DNA from 4 places in the Mesorhizobium sp. CA6 genome. Region 1 is predicted to be linked to each of the others. Evidence: predicted binding sites of a transcription regulator. Region 1 holds the regulator's gene; each other region holds the start of a gene.
The links. The regulator LexA, encoded in region 1, represses DNA repair genes until DNA is damaged. The targets are predictions, from matches to a motif close to TGTTCNNNNTGTGTTCNG.
Positions count from the first base shown of each region.

Region 2: LB526_RS17540 (sel1 repeat family protein) is a predicted target of LexA. The motif match lies at 1,339-1,356, and genes of this name have one in related genera.
Region 3: recA (recombinase RecA) is a predicted target of LexA. The motif match lies at 1,857-1,874, and genes of this name have one in related genera.
Region 4: LB526_RS11095 (ATP-dependent helicase) is a predicted target of LexA. The motif match lies at 1,927-1,944, and genes of this name have one in related genera.

Region 1 covers NZ_JAIUHI010000012.1:144,520-149,119, forward strand. The annotation lists gene kynU (kynureninase) at 1-1,194, opposite strand, end outside; gene lexA (transcriptional repressor LexA) at 1,628-2,362, shown strand; gene LB526_RS19400 (ComEC/Rec2 family competence protein) at 2,399-4,600, opposite strand, start outside.
Region 2 covers NZ_JAIUHI010000010.1:259,006-263,605, forward strand. The annotation lists gene LB526_RS17530 (hypothetical protein) at 32-226, opposite strand; gene LB526_RS29635 (hypothetical protein) at 283-417, opposite strand; gene LB526_RS17535 (DUF2147 domain-containing protein) at 712-1,053, opposite strand; gene LB526_RS17540 (sel1 repeat family protein) at 1,490-1,756, shown strand; gene LB526_RS17545 (ABC transporter substrate-binding protein) at 2,123-3,244, shown strand; gene LB526_RS17550 (acetyl/propionyl/methylcrotonyl-CoA carboxylase subunit alpha) at 3,384-4,600, opposite strand, start outside.
Region 3 covers NZ_JAIUHI010000008.1:55,053-59,652, forward strand. The annotation lists gene alaS (alanine--tRNA ligase) at 1-263, opposite strand, end outside; gene recA (recombinase RecA) at 701-1,798, opposite strand; gene LB526_RS13835 (carbohydrate kinase family protein) at 2,166-3,104, shown strand; gene LB526_RS13840 (pseudouridine-5'-phosphate glycosidase) at 3,147-4,064, shown strand; gene LB526_RS13845 (TfoX/Sxy family protein) at 4,087-4,419, opposite strand; gene LB526_RS13850 (GFA family protein) at 4,509-4,600, shown strand, end outside.
Region 4 covers NZ_JAIUHI010000006.1:155,296-159,895, forward strand. The annotation lists gene LB526_RS11095 (ATP-dependent helicase) at 1-1,901, opposite strand, end outside; gene LB526_RS11100 (hypothetical protein) at 2,045-2,212, opposite strand; gene LB526_RS11105 (hypothetical protein) at 2,344-2,526, shown strand; gene LB526_RS11110 (LysR substrate-binding domain-containing protein) at 2,796-3,764, opposite strand; gene LB526_RS11115 (hypothetical protein) at 3,878-4,600, shown strand, end outside.

The sequences.
Region 1 (4,600 bases):
CAGGATGTCCTGCAGCACCTCGACTGCATTCCAGACATCGCGGTAGCCGACATAAAGCGGCGTGAAGCCGAAACGAATGGTGGATGGCGCGCGGAAATCGCCGATCACGCCGCGCTCGATTAAGGCACGCATCACCTGGTAGCCATGCGGATGTGCGAACGAGACCTGGCTGCCGCGCTCGGCGCCTGAGCGCGGGCTCTCCAGCTCAAGACCGAAGCCGCCGCATCTGGCCTCGACAAGCCGGATGAACAGGTCCGTCAGCGCGACGCTTTTTCTCCGCACGGCCCTCATGTCGACATCGTTCCAGAGATCCAGCGCCCCTTTCAGCGCGCGCATCGACAGCACCGGCTGCGTTCCGCACAGGAACCGCCGGATGCCCGTGCCCGCAGCGTAGCCCTGCTCGAACGCGAAAGGCCGGGCATGGCCCCACCAGCCGCTGAGCGGCTGGCGAATGTCGCGGTGATGGCGGTTCGCGGCGTAGATGAAGGCTGGCGAGCCCGGCCCGCCATTGAGATACTTGTAGGTGCAGCCGATGGCGAAATCGGCATTCGAGCCGTCGAGATCCACCGGCAGCGCACCCGCCGTGTGGCAGAGGTCCCAGACGATCAGCGCACCGGCTTCATGAGCCTTGCGGGTGAGCGCCGCCATGTCGCGCAGCCGGCCGGATTTGTAGTTGACGTGGTTGACCAGGATGACCGCGACGCGATCGTCAACCAGTTCCTCAATCGTCGGGGCATCTGCGCATTCGAGCCGCAGCACCGTGCCGGACCGCGTCGATGCGACCCCTTCCGCCATGTAGAGGTCGGTCGGAAAGCTGTCGCCCTCGGCAACAATCACCGAACGCTCGGGCCGCATTGCAAGTGCCGCATGCAGGACCTTGTAGATATTGATCGAAGTCGTGTCGCAAACGACCGTCTGGCCGGGTTTCGCGCCGATCAGCCGTCCTAGCTGGTCACCTAGCTCGATGGGCATATCGAACCAGCCGGCGGTGTTCCAGGCGCGGATGAGATCCCGCGCCCATTCCTGCCTCGTGGCAGTCTCGATCTCGCTGAAGGCGTCGATCGAAGCAGCGCCCAGCGAATTGCCGTCGAGATATAGGACGCCTTCCGGCAAGACGAAGCGATCGCGCGTCGCGCGCAGCGGATCCGCGGCATCCATCGCCTCGACTTCGGCGAGATCAGGAATTCCCCTCATTGTGCTGCCGCCTCCATTTCGATCTGGCCAAGGGGGTTGTCTCACCACCCTCGGCGACAGGGCAAGAACCTTTGGTCCTATGTTAGCTGGTCCATAGACGGCGAAGACTGCGGATCGGAACTTCGCCAAGGTTGGCATTTTGGGTTCGTTTCGTTCACGGTGCCACGCGCTTACGGTACGAGCCGACGTGATCCCAACCACGGCTTCGTGATCGTGTCGGGTTGTATTTCAGCTTAAGGGGAACTCCAAAATCGAGCGGAATCAATGCCGCTGCCCCAGGAGGGGCAGCCGGCCGTCACCGGATGCGACATTGTTTCGGCAGCCTTAACAAATTCACTAAACTTTAAACGGTTGCGGAACACAACTGGAACAGATAGTGTTTGTTCTGGGTTTGTTTTTCTGATTCTGGTTTCAGAACCCGTGGGGGCCGCCGATGCTGACGCGCAAACAACATGAACTCCTGATGTTCATCCATGAACGCCTGAAGGAGAGCGGGATTCCTCCATCATTCGATGAGATGAAGGAGGCGCTCGACCTTGCCTCCAAGTCCGGCATCCACCGGCTGATCACGGCGCTGGAAGAACGCGGCTTCATTCGCCGGCTGCCGAATCGGGCGCGCGCGCTGGAAGTGCTGCGCCTGCCCGACTCGATCGCGCCTGGCCTGAATGCCGCGAAGAAGTTTTCGCCGAGCGTCATCCAGGGCGGCCAAGGCAATCTCAGTCGCCAGATCAAGCCGACGACTCCATCACGCACCCCGACGCCAAGCAATGACGACGAGGCCGCGGCGGCCGTATCCATTCCGGTGATGGGCCGCATCGCCGCCGGCGTGCCGATTGACGCCATCCAGCACCAGACGCATTCGATCTCGGTGCCGCCGGACATGATCATGGGCGGCGAGCATTACGCGTTGGAGGTCAAGGGCGACTCGATGATCGAGGCCGGCATCTTCGACGGCGACACCGTCATCATCCGCAATGCGAACACGGCAAGCCCGGGTGAGATCGTGGTGGCGCTGGTCGACGATGAGGAGGCGACGCTTAAGCGTTTCCGCCGCAAGGGTGCCTCGATCGCGCTCGAGGCCGCCAACCCGGCCTATGAGACCCGGATCTTCGGACCGGATCGGGTCAAGGTTCAGGGCAAGCTCGTCGGACTTATCCGCCGCTACTGAGCAGAACTGCCCGGCCTTCTTCGCCCGAACGACAATCTATTGGGCCGGTGCGGCGGCTGGTTTTTCCGGCTGCTTATAGGGCGCCAGTCCCCTCGCCTCGCGCGTGTATTTCCGCTGCTCGTGCCAGGGTCGGTATGGTTCTACGACCGCGTAGCGGACGGTTGGCCGCGCGGTTGCCGATTGCGGATCGAAGAAAACGGCGGCGCTGCCGTCGCGCGCCAGCTGCCGCTTGGTGACGACGAGCACACGCGGATCGCGGCACGGGTTATAGGCCGTGGCGTCGTTGATGACGATGAGGTCGGCGAAGCCGCAGGCCGGCCGGGCGGTGTCGCGGGTCTCGGCGAGCGCGACGATCGCGCCGGAAGGATGCCGACCGATGCAGAGATCGCCGCTGCAATAGAAGGGCGAGCCGGGCGGCAGGTCGGCGGGATCGGCAATGTCCAGCGTATCTTTGGCGAACCTTTCTGGCGGCACGATCTCCTCGGCTTTCAGCGCCCGTTTCCAGTTGTCGGTGGTGAACTCGTTGGAGCGTTCGCGATTGACGGCAAGCTCGCCGCCGCCGATCGGCATCGCCACCAGATGCGCATCCTCCGAGATAAGCACGTCCGGTGTGCGGACGTGCGGAATGGCCAGCAGCGCAGCGAGCGCGAAAGGTACGGCGGCAAGCCTCAGCCAAGTGGTAGCCATGGTCGCGATGACCAGCGCGACCGTCGCCAGCAGCACCGACTGGATCGAGATCAGCCCCACGGCGTCGACCGGTGAGCGCTCGGAAATCCATGCCGAAATGGCGATCATCGCCGTCAGGCCTTTGCCCATGACAAAGAGGAAGGGACCGTCTAAGCCGAAGGGCATGGCCAGCGCGCTCAGCACGGCGAACGGCATGACGACCAATGAGACGATCGGCATGACCGCCAGATTGGCCAGCAGGCTGAGCGGCGACACCCGCTGGAAGTGCCAGATGGCAAACAACAATGTTGCGCTGCCCGCGATGAGCGACGTCACGGCGGCGCCACCCGCTCCAATCGCCAGTTTTCGCGATAAGAACCCGAGAAACGAACGCTTTGCCGGCGGCGCGGTCGTTTTGCCGGCGCGATAGTCGGCAAAGCCGGCATAGGCGCCGACCAGGGCGGCGGTGGCGGCGAAGGACATCTGGAAGCTCGGGCCGACCACTTCATGCGGCGAGACCAGGATGACGGCGATGGCAGAGATCGCCAGGTTGCGCATGGTCAGCGCCGCGCGGTCGAAAAGCACGGCGACCAGCATCACGCCAAGCATGATGAAGCTTCGCTCGGCCGCCACCACGATGCCGGAGATCACGAGATAGGCGGCGATCGACGCCAGCGCGATGCCAGCGGCATATTTCTTCACCGGCCGGCGCGACGAGAAGTCCGGAAACAGCGCGAAGGCGCCGCGCAAAAGCACCATGATCGTGCCGGCGACCAGCGCCATATGCAGGCCGGAGATCGAAATGATGTGGTAGATGCCGGTCCGTCGCATCGACTCGTTGATGGCTTCCGGAATGCCAGCACGAACGCCGACGATCAGCGCCGCCGCGATCTCGCCCTCGGAACCGCCGATGCTGCTCCTGATGTGGTCGGCAATCCCCTCGCGAGCATTTTCTATGGCCGATGCCACGCGCGCGCCAAACGGCACCTCCGTTGGCGCACTCGGGGTCGGCGCGACAAGTTTCGGATAGCCCAGGAAAAAGCCGCTGGCGCCTATGCCGGCAAAATAGCTGTCGAAGGAAAAGTCGTAGCTGTCCGGCCGAACAGGACCTGTCGGCGGCAGCAGCTTGGCATAGCCGGTCAGCATCGACCCGGCCGACATGTCGGACGGGATCCTGCGCGCCGACAGCCTGATGCGGTCCGGCGCGTAGCGCAGCTTCGGACGCTCCGTGGATATCAGATCTATGGTGAGCCGGACACGGCCGTTGGCCATCGCCTCGGCGGTGACGAGGCGGCCCGTCAGCCGTGTCTGGATTTCGGAACCCAGCATCGGGGTCGCCATCCGCCAGGTCTCCACCTTGGCCGCAAGAAAGCCCAAGGCGCAGAAAAACGCCGCCATGAAGACAAGGTGCGTTCTGTGCCGGGAACGCGAGACCGCCGCGCAGACCGCCATCAGGGCGACCGCCGCAAGCGGCCTGTAGAGGTCCGGCTCGGCGCTCAGCGAGAAGTAACAGATCACGCCGGCTGCCAGGAACACCGGCACCAGCAGGAAGCCCACGCCACGGTCAAGCTC
Region 2 (4,600 bases), on a different contig from region 1:
GCAGGCCGGCCTCACCTGAATATCGTCACACCTACCCCCGCTGCAGGCTGATCAGCAGCACGAAGCCTACGCTGGTGTTCTTGTGCGGCGGCGCCTCGATCCTATGGCTTGTATCGGCCCGCATCATCGGCACCGCCAGCACCGGGGCTGCCAGCAGCATCAGGATAAGCATCGCCCGCGGCAGCAGCCGGAGGATCTTCGTTGCATTGTCGGCGATGCGGTTCATTTTGGTGGTATCCCGGTTTCTAGCTTAAGCTTTGTCGTTTCAGCGCTCGATTTGGTTCACGAGGCCGACAATGCGGGCACCGGCCGTTCCCAAGGGCGGGCCGAATGATCGGCCTCCGCCACCAGGATGGCGAAGAGCATGCCGAACAGGCTCATCAGCAGGCAGACGATGGTGAAGCGACGGGCAAGCATTTCTCTCTCCTTCAATGCGGGAGAAAATGCCTGACGGCCTCTGAACCGGTTCTGAGACCGGTATTCATCTGCGGTTCAAATTGATTGACGAGAGTCTTGCACCGTGCCGGTGCCACAGCGCGGCGGAGCGCTGTCGCTCCGAAAGAAAACGGGGGCCGCGCGTAGAGCAATTCCAGGAAAAGTGTGAGCGGTTTTCCGTCCGGGATTGCGTCAAACAAAGAAACAGGGCGTTTCACCGTTCCGCAAAAACGGTGAAACGCCCTTGGCCGTCTCATATGGTCTGGAGTTTGGCGCTCAGAGCTTGTGCCAGGTCTGGCTCTTGCAGATCAGGCCGCCGAGCACGCAGCCGCTCATCTTGAGCGCGGTGCCCGAGAGCGTCGCCTTGCCGGAATAGGTCTTGTCGTTTGCCGGGTCGGTGATGCTGCCGGCATATTTGTTGTCGCCGGCCGCCTTCAGCGAGCCGATCGTCTTGCCGGCGTATTTGCCGGTCTTGAGCGTGATCGAGAAAGAACCGCTCCCGCCGATCGCCGCGGTGTCGCCGGCCTGCGTCTTCCAGTTGCCTTCGATCGGGTCGGCGCATGCGGCGCCCGCCATGATCAAGGTGGCCGCCAGGGCCACAGTCAGCTTTCGAAACATCGTGTCCACCTCCCTATGGGGCTGCGGCGGGCTCCAGTCCGCCTTCCTGCCCCTTACGCAAAGGTAAAGCTAATCCAGCCGCCGCCAAAACGAAAGCGGTGCCGCGACGGAAGGTTGCAAGGATTTTCGCCGCGCAGCCGACTGAAAACAAACGCGATCGAAAAACGCTTCGGTTTCCGTGGTTAGCGAAGTCTTGATTCCGCCGCCGACTATTTTCATCGAATTTGACGCAAAATGGCTGAAACGCTGGATTCCCATGCTTAACGGTTTTCCGCGTTTACCTCTTGTTTTAGCTTTGTTTTCCTCAAATTAAGCAAGCCATTTAACGACGGATTCAAGGCCAGCCGTCATCCTCGAAAGCATCGAAAGAGCGGCTCGCCCCGAGGGACACCAAGGGAAAAGGAGGCAGCTCTCGGGAGCCTGACAGGGGATTGAAATGGCACGCTTTGAAATGCTTGAAGACGGCTTCGGCGCCATGGGGGCAACTGCCCAGGCCGACATTCTTTTCGAACTGGGCATGATGTATGCGACGGGCCGCGATTGCGAGACCGATGTCGTTGCCGCCCACAAATGGTTCAACATCGCCGCGATCAAGGGCTCGGCCCGCGCCGCCGAGCTGCGCTCGGAACTGTCGGCCACTATGTCGAAAGTCGAGATCGCCACGGCGCTGCGCGAAGCCCGCGAATGGATGACGATGCACTGATCCTCAGCGCGTAGCGCTCAGAGCTCATCGGGACAAGGCCGCGAAAAGACGGCCGGTCAAGAAGAACGAGAACGTGGCGGGTTGAGACAACCGAAGCCACGCAAAAACAGGGAAGCGAGCGGGTTTCAGGCGCGGGGGCGTCTGGGGAGCTCGACTGCAAAAGCCGTGACCGACCGAAACAAGGTCGGCGCGGCTTTTTGCATTACGCCTGGCAATCAGGCGCGTGGCCCAAGAAATCCTCGTCGGAATGAACCAAAGCCGGCCTCACTGTCCTCTCGACAGTTTCGGCGAAGGGTGAAATTGTCCCGGCTCTGTGGAAGAAGCGCGGCCGGATCGGCACGCGCAAGTGGAGGAGTTCTTATAGTTATGAAAACATTGGGTATTTTGAGCGCGGCCGCTTTTGGCCTGATGATGAGCACCCCGGTTGCCTTCGCCGACGACATCACCATTTCGGTGGTGGGCCCCATGACCGGCCAGCTCGCCACCATCGGTGACCAGTTCAAGCAGGGCGCGCAGGCCGCCGCCGATGCTATCAATGCGGCTGGCGGCGTCAACGGCTCCCAGATAAAGCTCGACATCGAGGACGACCAGTGCGATCCCAAGCAGGCGGTCTCGGTCGCCAACCGCATCGTCGCCAACGGCGTCAAATTCGTCGACGGCCATGCCTGCTCGGGCTCCAGCATTCCGGCCTCGGCCGTCTATGCCGAAGCCGGCACGCTGATGATGAGCCCCGCCTCGTCCAACCCGGTGCTGACCGACGCCGCCGCCAAGGCCGGCTGGCCGACCATCATGCGCCTCTACACGCGTGACGACGCGCAGGGCGCCTTCATCGGCCCCTGGATCGCCAAGAAATACGCCGGCAAGAACGTTGTCGTCCTGCACGACAAGAGCGCCTACGGCCAGGGCGTTGCCGACGCCGTGAAGGCGACGATGAATGCCGGCGGTCTCAAGGAAGTCGACTACGAAGGCATCAATGCCGGCGAGAAGGACTATTCGGCCCTCGTCACCAAGCTGAAGGAACTGAAGGCCGACGTCGTCTATTTCGGCGGCTATCACCCCGAGGCGGGTCTGATCCTGCGCCAGGCGGCCGAGCAGAACGTCAAGTTCCAGCTGATCATGCCGGACTCGATCGCTTCGCCGGAATTCTGGCAGGTTGCCGGCCCGGCCGGTGAAGGCACCATGTTCGTCTTCCCGTCGGACCCGCAGGCCAAGCCTGAAGCGAAGGACGCGGTCGCCAAGATCAAGGCCGGCGGCTTCACGCCCGAGGGCTTCACGCTGTTCTCCTATGCCGTGATCCAGGCTGTGGCCGAAGGCGTCAAGCGCGCCGGCACCGACGATCCGGCCAAGGTCGCGGAGGCGCTCAAGGACGGCAAACCGATCAGCACCGTGGTCGGCGACGTCATCTTCGACGAGAAGGGCGATCTGAAGAACGCCAGCTACGACATCAACCAATGGCACGACGGCAAATACGCGCCGATCAAGCCGTAATCGGTTCTGCAAGAATCAAGGAAATGGCCGGGACGAGCCCGGCCATTTCCGTTTGTGCTGCGGCATTGACGTGCAGGGGAGGCTGTCCCGCCATATCTAATTATTTTGTCTCGTTAACGAGACAACTCGAACAGCCGCTTCAGCCCTGCCCATTCTCCGCGAACCGCACCAGCACAGTGCCGTCGCTGACCTGAGCGCCCTCGGCCGCGATCTCGGCGATCACGCCGTCATGCGGGGCGGCGATCATGTGCTCCATCTTCATCGCTTCGAGGATCAGAAGCGGCTGGCCCTTGATCACGGCATCGCCCGTTGCGGCGCGCACCAGCTTGACCAGCCCCGGCATCGGCGCGCGCAGGCTGCCTGAGGCAGCTCCCGCCTCGTCGGCCTTGGCGAGCGGATCGGGGACCGTGAACGTATAGCCGACCGCGCCCTCGAAGACGGTGACATGGCCTGGCCAGCGGGCCGCATGCGGCATGGTCCTCAAATCATGCGTGTTCACCGCATCGTGCGGTGCCTCCAGCGCCACCTGGAAGCGGCCGTCCGAGCGTGCCGAAACCCGCGCCAGGATGTTCTCCTCGCCATAGCGCAAGCGGGTGCGGCGCGAGAGCGGGTGGAAATGGGCATAGCTGGAAAGCGTGGACCAGGGATCGGCGGCGGAAGCGGGCACGGCGGTATCCGCCGCCGCCAGCGCCGCGGCTGCGATCGTCTCGTCGCTCGGCGGGGGAATGGCGGTGAGCGCCGCCTGGTGCCGGCCGATCAGCCCGGTATCGAGATCGCCGGCAGCGAAATCGGCGTCGGCAGCGAGCGCCGCCAGGAAGGCGGTGTTGACGGTCGAGCCGGCCACTTCCGTCCGCGCCAGCATCTCGCGCAGCGTGCCGAGCGCCGACGCCCGATCCTTGCCGTGCGCTACCAGCTTCGCGATCATCGGATCATAGAAGGGAGAGATCGCATCCCCGGCGCGCACGCCGGTCTCGATGCGTATCGCGGCACCTTCCGGCGCCGCGTCGGGGAATTTGAGATGATGCAGCGTGCCGGTCGCCGGCAGGAACCCTCTCGCGGCGTCCTCGGCATAGAGGCGGGCCTCGAAAGCGTGGCCGGACAAAGCGATCTCATTCTGCATCTTCGGCAGCGTTTCGCCGGACGCGACGCGAAGCTGCCATTCGACGAGATCGACGCCGGTGACCATCTCGGTGACGGGATGCTCGACCTGCAGTCGGGTATTCATCTCCATGAACCAGAAGCGGTCGGCCTTGAGCCCCTGGGAGGCATCGACGATGAACTCGATCGTGCCGGCGCCCGAATAATTGATCGCCTTGGCAGCCTTCATGGCCGCCTCCGTCATTGCCTTGCGCAGCG
Region 3 (4,600 bases), on a different contig from region 1:
GTGAGATGGCGCGCCGTGTAGCCGACATTGTCGAGGTCGTTGTGCTTGCCGCCGGCGCGGACGCTCTTCTGCGCGGTCGCGGCGCGCGAATAGGGGCGCTTCTCCAGCCCGGTGAAGACGTTCTTGAACTGCACCATGCCGGCGTTGGTGAACATCAGCGTCGGATCGTTGCGCGGCACCAGCGGGCTGGAGGCGACGATCTCGTGGGCCTCCTTGCGGAAGTACTCGAGGAATGTCGCCCGGATGTCGTTCACGCCACTCATTGCATACTGCCTTTTTCGCAAGAACCGCCGGCCCGGCCGGCGGCAAATGGGCTTTGGTGTTTCAGAAGATAGATTGGCCTTTTAGCGATAGCTCTTGTGCCTGTCCAGAAACACGGAAAACAGGCGTGTCGCTCAAAACTGCGCAAGCGGTTTTGGGAAAACGACAGGCACAAGCATGGACCAAAGCGCATTGCCTGAATTCATTGCAGCGCGACGCGCTTTGGGCCGATCGGCGGACGAGCGGCGGCTCAGCCCCGCCCGCACAATGCAAAACCGCCGGCACGAAGGCCGGCGGTTCGGGTTACGCAATACAAGAACTCGATTACATAAGCATAAGGCGATAAACCAGGATTGCGGCCGAACTCCGGCTAAGCCAACCAACTATCCTCGGGCGCCTGCGGATCGCCCCGGAGCGCAAAATCCCAGGTAAACGCACTTTACAGGGCGCCGGCTTCATCCTCGAAACCGTCGTCGCCGCCTTCGGAGCCGCCATTCTCGAGGAATTTCTCGGCGATCAGTCCGGCATTCTGGCGCAACGCAAGCTCGACCTCACGCGCCGTATCAGGATTGTCGCGCAGGAACAGTTTTGCGTTCTCGCGACCTTGGCCGAGGCGCTGGGAATTGTAGGAGAACCAGGCGCCCGACTTCTCGATGACGCCGGCCTTGACGCCGAGATCGATCAGCTCGCCTGTCTTCGACACGCCCTCGCCATACATGATGTCGAACTCGACCACCTTGAAGGGCGGGGCCAGCTTGTTCTTCACCACCTTGACGCGGGTCTGGTTGCCGACGACCTCGTCACGGTCCTTGACCGAGCCGATGCGGCGGATGTCGAGGCGCACCGAGGCGTAGAATTTCAGCGCGTTGCCGCCGGTGGTCGTCTCGGGCGAGCCGAACATGACGCCGATCTTCATGCGGATCTGGTTGATGAAGATGACCATGGTGTTGGAACGCGAGATCGAGGCGGTCAGCTTGCGCAGCGCCTGGCTCATCAGGCGAGCCTGAAGACCGGGCAGCGAATCGCCCATCTCGCCTTCGATTTCAGCGCGCGGCGTCAGTGCCGCCACCGAGTCGACGACCAGCACGTCGATGGCGCCCGAACGCACCAGCGTGTCGCAGATCTCCAACGCCTGCTCGCCGGTGTCGGGCTGCGAGATCAAAAGGTTCTCGAGGTCGACGCCAAGCTTGCGGGCATAGACCGGATCGAGCGCGTGCTCGGCATCGACGAAGGCGCAGATACCGCCCTTCTTCTGGGCTTCCGCCACCGTGTGCAGCGCCAGCGTCGTCTTGCCCGAGCTTTCCGGCCCGTAGATCTCGATGATGCGGCCGCGCGGCAGGCCGCCGACGCCGAGCGCGATGTCGAGGCCGAGCGAGCCGGTCGGCACGGTTTCGATCTCGACCACCTGCTCGTTGGCGCCGAGCCGCATGATCGAGCCCTTACCGAACGCGCGCTCGATTTGCGACAGCGCCGCGTCCAGAGCCTTTGATTTGTCCACTGCCTTATCCTCTACAAGCCGCAAAGAATTCTGAGCCATGATACATCACCCCTTGGTCGTCAATGAAGGCCGGACAATCCGTGATCCCTGCTTGTTTTGTACCTTTTTTGTTCTCATTTGGCAAGGGGCAACAAATATCTGAAAAATAATCAATATCTGGATTTGTTCTATTTTTGTCTCACCAGGGCTGGTGCGGAGTGCAACCACCGGTCCAGAAGAGATTTCGATACCCGGCCGTCCGAATCGCAACCCCGATTGCAGGGCGACCTGAGGAAACCTAGAGCAATTGCGGTGCGTGCCGGCTTTCCGTCCAGGATAAAGACTTAGAGCAGTTCAGCGATTCCGTGAAACGCTGAACCGCTCTAGTGTGCGCGGCCGCACGATCAACGAAAGTCATCGACCCGAAATGCCGATATCCCCAACAATCCTGGCGCTTGGCGGCGCCCATATCGACCGGCGCGGCCAGGTCTCGGGCGTCTATGTGCCCGCGGCTTCGAATCCCGGCGTCATGCGCGAAGACGTCGGCGGCGTGGTTTTCAACGCGCTGCGCAGCGTGGTGAAGCGCGGCGTGTCGGCCTCGCTGATCTCGGTGCGTGGCGGTGACGCTGCGGCGGACACGGTCGCCTCGGCGATCGACAACGCCGGGATAAAAGACCTTTCGGTGGTGTTCCTCGACCGCACGACGCCGAGCTACACGGCGCTGATCGATGCCGAAGGCGAGTTGATCGTCGGGCTTGCCGACATGGCGCTCTACGACCTTGCCTTCCCCAAACAAATAAGGCGCGCCAAGGTGCGCGAGGCGATCGCCGCCACCGACGCCATCCTGTGCGACGCCAACCTGCCGACGGCCGCGCTGGAGCGTCTGCTGGCGCTTGCCGGCGGCCGGCCGGTCTTCGCCATCGCCGTCTCGCCGGCCAAGGTCGTCCGCCTGGCGCCGCTGCTCGACAACCTGTCGCTGCTCTTCATGAACCGCCGCGAGGCCGCCGCGCTGGTCGGCGCGGCGCCATCCGGCGAAACGCTCGTCGACGCGCTCCGGCGGGCTGGCCTGAACGCCGGCGTGGTCACGTCCGGCAGCGCTCCGGTGCTGGGCTTCGACGATACCGGCATCTTCGAGATCGACCCGCCCGCGCCGCGCAAGGTGGCCGACGTGACCGGCGCCGGCGACGCCTTGACCGGCGCAACCGTCGCCGCCTTGCTGCGCGGCCTGCCGCTGCGCGCAGCACTACGCGAAGGCCTTGCCGCGGCGATGCTCGCCATAGAGAGCCCGCAGGCCGTGCCGTCCTTCACGATCGCCACCTTCACGCAGGCGCTTGCCCTTGTGCCGGAGCCGCGGGAAGTGGCATAGGGCCACCACTGCCGAAGCAATCCCTTCGGATCGGAGACAGCCATGACACCTGACACCGCCCGCCCCTTCGTCGATATCCATCCGCCGGTGGCCGAGGCGCTTGCCGCCGGCCGGCCCGTGGTGGCGCTGGAAAGCACCATCATCACCCACGGCATGCCCTACCCCGACAATGGCGCAATGGCTGCCAAGGTCGAGCAGATCATCATCGACTGCGGCGCGGTACCGGCAACGATCGCCGTGGTCGACGGCCGCATCAAGATCGGCCTCTCCGACGGCGAGCGCGAATCGCTTGCCATGACGGGCGACGCCATGAAGCTGTCGCGCGCCGATCTCGGCTTCGCGGTCGCTCAAACGCGCACCGGCGGCACCACGGTTGCGGCGACCATGATCGCCGCGCATATGGCCGGCATAAAAGTGTTCGCCACCGGCGGCATTGGCGGCGTCCACAAGGGCGCTGAGAAAAGCTTCGATATCTCGGCCGACCTCGACGAATTGGCGCGCACGCCGGTCATCGTCGTCTCGGCCGGCGCCAAGGCGATTCTCGACATCGAAAAGACGCTGGAAGTGCTGGAAACGCGCGGCGTACCGGTTATCGGCCATGGCTGCGAGACGATGCCCGCCTTCTGGTCGAGGCAGTCGCCCTTCCGCGCACCGCTGACCCTTCATGCGCCGGAAGACATCGCGCATTTCTACCGAACGCGCCAAGCGCTGGGCCTGGGCGGCGGCATCCTCGTCGCCAACCCGGTGCCGCAGAATGACGAAATCCCGGCCGCCGAGATGGACGGCTACATCCAGGCCGCGCAAAAGGCGGCCGAGGCGCTCAACGTCACCGGCAAGGCGGTGACACCGTTCCTGCTGTCGAAGATCCTGGAGCTGACCGGCGGCCGCAGCCTCAAGACCAACATCGCGCTGGTCGAGAACAATGCGCGGCTGGCGGCGGAGATCGCCAAGGCGTTGTAGGCACGCGCGGCGAAGGCCCCCCTCACCCGGATTGCGTCCCCGCCCTTCGTCCCGCTTCATAAGCCCGCCGCGCCCACACCGCCATTTCGTCCGGATCGTCGAAGGCCTCGTCGGGAATGCTCCAATAGGGCATCGCCACCTCCTTGCCGTGGCGCGAGCCGGTATAGGTCCATTGCTTGCAGCCGGCGGCTTCGAAGTCGGGAATTGTTTCCTCGTCCGCCTTGAGCATCAGCTCGCCGCGTACGACGACCGCGACGATGACGCCGTCGCAATAGATGCCCTTGCCGCCGAACAGTTTTCGGATGGCGATCGGTCCAAGGCTTTCGAACAGTTCTTCAAGACGCGCATTATCCATGCCGCGATCATCTCATCCGTCATCGGCCTTGTCATCGCCGCAACCAAAAGCATGCTGACAGGTTGAAACCTGGAAACGGAGTTCCCGCCATGCCTGTCCTGCTCAAAGGCTCCTGCCGCTGCGGCGCCGTCCGCTTCGAGGTGGAGAGCCACACGCCCGTGCCGTTCATGCTCTGCTACTG
Region 4 (4,600 bases), on a different contig from region 1:
TGCGGATAAAAGCGCTGCGGCACGACGAGATGCAGGCTGTCCTTGGCACGGGTCATCGCCACATAGAGCAGGCGCCGCTCCTCCTCGATGTCCTCCTTGGTGCCGACGCCGAGATCGGCCGGGATGCAGCCGTCAACGGTGTTGAGCACGAAAACGTTCTTCCATTCCTGGCCCTTGGCCGAATGGATGGTCGACAGGATGAGATAATCCTCGTCGCGATGCGGCGGCCCGGCCTGGTCGCTTGTGGCGTCGGGCGGGTCGAGGGTGAGCTCGGTCAGGAAGCGCTCGCGCGACGGATAGGTCGATGCGATCTGCTCAAGCTGGAGGAGATCGGCCCGGCGCGTGATCGCATCCTCATGGATGCGCTCCAGATGCGGCTCGTACCACAGCCTGATCCGCTCGAGGTCGGCCGGCCATTTCGCGCCGGCGCGTAAGCCGCCATAGATGTCGAGGAAGACCGGCCAGTCCTGCGCTGCGCGCTGCGGCGGCCGGAACCGTGCGAGGCCTAGCGTCTCGTCCAGCGACGTCGCCATGGCGTCGACGATCTGCGAGGCGGCGGACGGGCCGATGCCCGGCATGAGCTGCAGCACGCGAAAACCGGCGACGCGGTCGCGCGGGTTCTCGGCAAAACGCAGCATCGCCAGCATGTCCTTGACATGCGCGGCATCGAGGAATTTCAGCCCGCCGAACTTGACGAAGGGAATGTTGCGGCGCGTCAGCTCCACCTCCAGCGGCCCGCTATGGCTCGAGGTGCGGAACAGCACCGCCTGTGCCTTCAGCGCCGTGCCCGTCTCGCGCTCGGCCAGGATCGCCTGGCATACATAGTTGGCCTGCTCGGCCTCGTCGCGCACGCTGACCAGTTGCGGCTTGTGCGAGGACCGGCGCTCTGTCCACAGATTCTTGGTGAAGCGCTCGCTGGCCTCGCCGATCACCTTGTTGGCGGCGGCCAGGATCGTCTCGGTCGAGCGGTAATTGCGCTCCAGCATGATCACCGCGGCTGCTTGCACGAACTGCTTTGGGAAATCGAGGATGTTGCGCACTTCGGCAGCGCGGAAGGAATAGATCGACTGCGCGTCGTCGCCCACCACGGTCAGCCCGGCGCCGTCCGGCTTCAGCGCCAGAAGGATCGAGGCCTGCAGCCGGTTGGTGTCCTGGTATTCGTCGACCAGCACATGATCGAAGCGACCGCCGAGATGCGCCGCGATCTCCGGCTCGGCCGCCATCTGCGCCCAGTAGAGCAGCAGGTCGTCGTAATCGAGAACATTCTGCGCCTGCTTGGCCTCGACATAGGCCGCGAACAGCTCTTTCAGCTGTTCGGCCCATCCTGAGCACCAAGGGAAGGCCGACCCAAGCACTTCTCCCAGCGGCGCCTGCGCATTCACCGCCCGCGAATAGATCTGCAGACAGGTGCCTTTGGTAGGAAAGCGGCTTTCGGTCTTCGAGAATCCCAGCTCGTGCCGCGCAAGGTTCATCAGGTCAGCGGAATCCTCGCGGTCATGGATGGTGAAGGCCGGGTCGAGGCCGATCTGTTCGGCATAGTCGCGCAGCAGTCGCGCGCCGATGCCGTGGAAAGTGCCGGCCCAGGCCAGCGCGTCGGCGATGATTGCCGCGTCGCGCCCCAGCACCTCGCCGGCAATGCGCTCGACGCGCTTGGCCATCTCGGCCGCCGCGCGGCGCGAGAAGGTCATCAACAGAATGCGGCGCGGATCGGCGCCCTTGACGATCAGATGGGCGACGCGATGCGCCAGCGTGTTGGTCTTGCCGGAGCCGGCGCCGGCGATCACCAGCAGCGGCGCCGCCACCTTGCCGTCGCCATGCATCACCGCCAGCCGCTGCGCGTCGTTCAGCCGGCCAAGATAGGCGGGCGCCTCGAAGGACGAATCACGAGCGGCGATGTTCATCGCCCATCAAGCATCGTTTCCGCTTTGTTCGCAATAATTTCCTCGCCCCGCGAGCGGGAAGAGGTGGCCGCGAAGCGGCCGGAGAGGGGCTGCGCCGGCATCCACGCTTCACCGGAAGGGGCTATTCCCAATCGAAAGAGCCGCTACCGCTTCGGCTCGACCCCCATCGCCGCCGACTGGCGCCGCAAATTGCGCCTTTCGTCGCCCGGCATATCCAGCGGCGCGACGTCTCCAGGCACTTCGTCGATGATCCTCACGGCAACGCGATAGGCGGTGTAGGCAAAAAGCCCGGCAAGCAGAAGGCGGACCATGATCAGTTTCCTCGTTGCGTTCGATTGGCTCGGGATTCCAACCGGACTCGGATCGGTTGGTTCCCGCCGGTCAACGCAACCAAACCGCCACCGCCCCGTTTGCCCCAAGGAGCGAACGAGAGGAGGTCGTCATGAAGAAGCTTCCTGTGCTGCTGGCTCTTGCGGCAGGGCTCGTGCTCGCCGCCTGCGACAACAGCGTGCCGCCCACCAAGGCGCCGGGCGATGAAGTCAACCAGAACCCTCAGGTCGACAAGAACCCTGTGCCGAAATCGACCACCGGCGGAGACCAGCCGGGCACGCCGCCGAAGCAATAGCGCCAAGGCCGGGCTTGCCCAGATTATCGTCGGGCCGAAACGAAGAAGGCCGGCGCTGCTTGGGAGGAAGCTCGGTAGCGCCGGCCAAGCGGGAAAATCAGGCCCGCCGCACAACACAAGATAGCTGAGTCTCCGCTTCGCGTCATGGTGCGATCGCGGTAGCCGGCTATGGAGCCACCGGAAAATTACGAAATTCTGCAGAGCCCGTCATTGCGAGGCCTCCGATGGTGCGGCATTCGCTCAAATGAGCATCCGTGGAAGACTGGCCTTCACGCCATCGCCACGCGCCGTACCGGCACGTTGGCGATCTCGATGTCCAACTGGCGCTGCGTCAGCGCCGCTTCGGCCATGATCCACCGCTTGAACAGCTCGACCTTGCGGGCGCCGACCGCCTTGATGGGGCTGACGAAATACCAACCCGCCGTGTTGGGATGGTGGACCGCGAAGGGGGCCACCAGCCGTTCGGCGCGGATGTCGCTTGCCATATAGGCGCGGTTGGCGACGGCAAAGCCCATGCCGGCATTGGCCGCTTCGTAGGACATCATGCAGCTATCGAAATAGACGCTCCTCGTTTCGCCAAGCACGAAGCTTGCGCCGGCAAAGCCCAGCCACGACTGCCAGTTCTGCGTGCACGTGTCAGAGTGTAGCAGCGTGAAGTAGCGCAGATCCTCCGGCACCACCTTCGACAGCGGTTTGTCGCCCAGCACCTCATGGAAGAGTTTGCGGCTGCACACCGGCGTCAGATCTTCCTTGAACAGCAGCTCCGACGTGAGACCGGGGAAATTGCCGTCGCCATAACGGATTTCGAGGTCGTATTCGGAAGTCGAGAATTCATGCGTGGCGTAAGAGGTCGACACCCGCATCTCAATATCGGAATATTGATGCTGGAAGGCCGAAAGCCGCGGAAACAGCCAGCGCGCCGCAAAGGTCGGCAGCACGCAGATCCGCAACACATGCGCCTGCGACTGGCCGGTTGCCTCCATGCTGGCCGCCACTATCCGCTCCAGCGCCTCGCGCACGCGCGCCACATAGGTCTCGCCCTCCGGCGTCAGCGACACCGCGTTGCCGCCACGCTCGAAGATCTTGAAGCGCAGCTGATCCTCCAGGCTCTTCACGCGCTGGCTGACGGCGGAAGCGGTGATGAATTGCTCTTCGCCGGCGCGCGTGAAATTCCTGTGCCTCGCGGCGCTCTCCACGATTTTCAGTGAGTTGAGGTTGACCTGACTGAGCAGTCGCACGGGGTTTTCGACCTTAAGCTGGGCTTACGCTACCACCAGCATTCCTAAATTTACAGGGGTAGGCGTTTAAATGACTGTTAACCAAGTGTTGCCCCCATCTTGGAGAAAATAGAATGAACGCCCATACAATTCCCGAACTGCGCTGTGCAATGAGCCGCGAGGCCATCATTGGTCATGAGACCTCCTGGAAAGTGTCGGGTTTCGGCGTCGCCCAGTATCGTCACGGTTACGACCCGGCTCTGCTTGCCGCCATCGAAGAAGCGGCGCTCAAATTGAAGGCCAGCCATGCCGTGCACAAGCACCTCGACCTCACCTTCATCACTGGTGCCGACCGCTATATTCCCGAGATCAAGGAGCTCTTGCACGACAAGCTGCGCCTGGAAAGATTGTCCGACATGATGGGAACCAAGCTCGAGCCCTATCCGCTGTCGATCGTCGGCTCGACCGTCACCTTCATGAATCCAAGGGATGGCGCGGTCGAATGGCATTGCGACGGCGTTCCGGTGACGGAGCTCATTCCGCTGTCGATCAGCGATCCTCTCATCGGCGGTCATCTGGAAATCTACTGCGACGATTCCGAGACCGGCCGCTCGATTCTGGAATCCGGCCGCGAGCTGCCGCGCAACAAGATCATGCGCATCGACCACAAGATGAACTACGCCACGCTCGGCCAGTTCCTCGGTGTGCTCCACCGCACCGCGCCGATCCAGCTCGGCGAGCGCGTCACGCTGGTGCTCAACCAGCGCTCGGCGGCAAAACCCTATGTCGACGACAACCGCATGTTCTACCTCGCCGCCGACAACGACCATGACCGTGCCTGGGTGAACGAGCTGGCC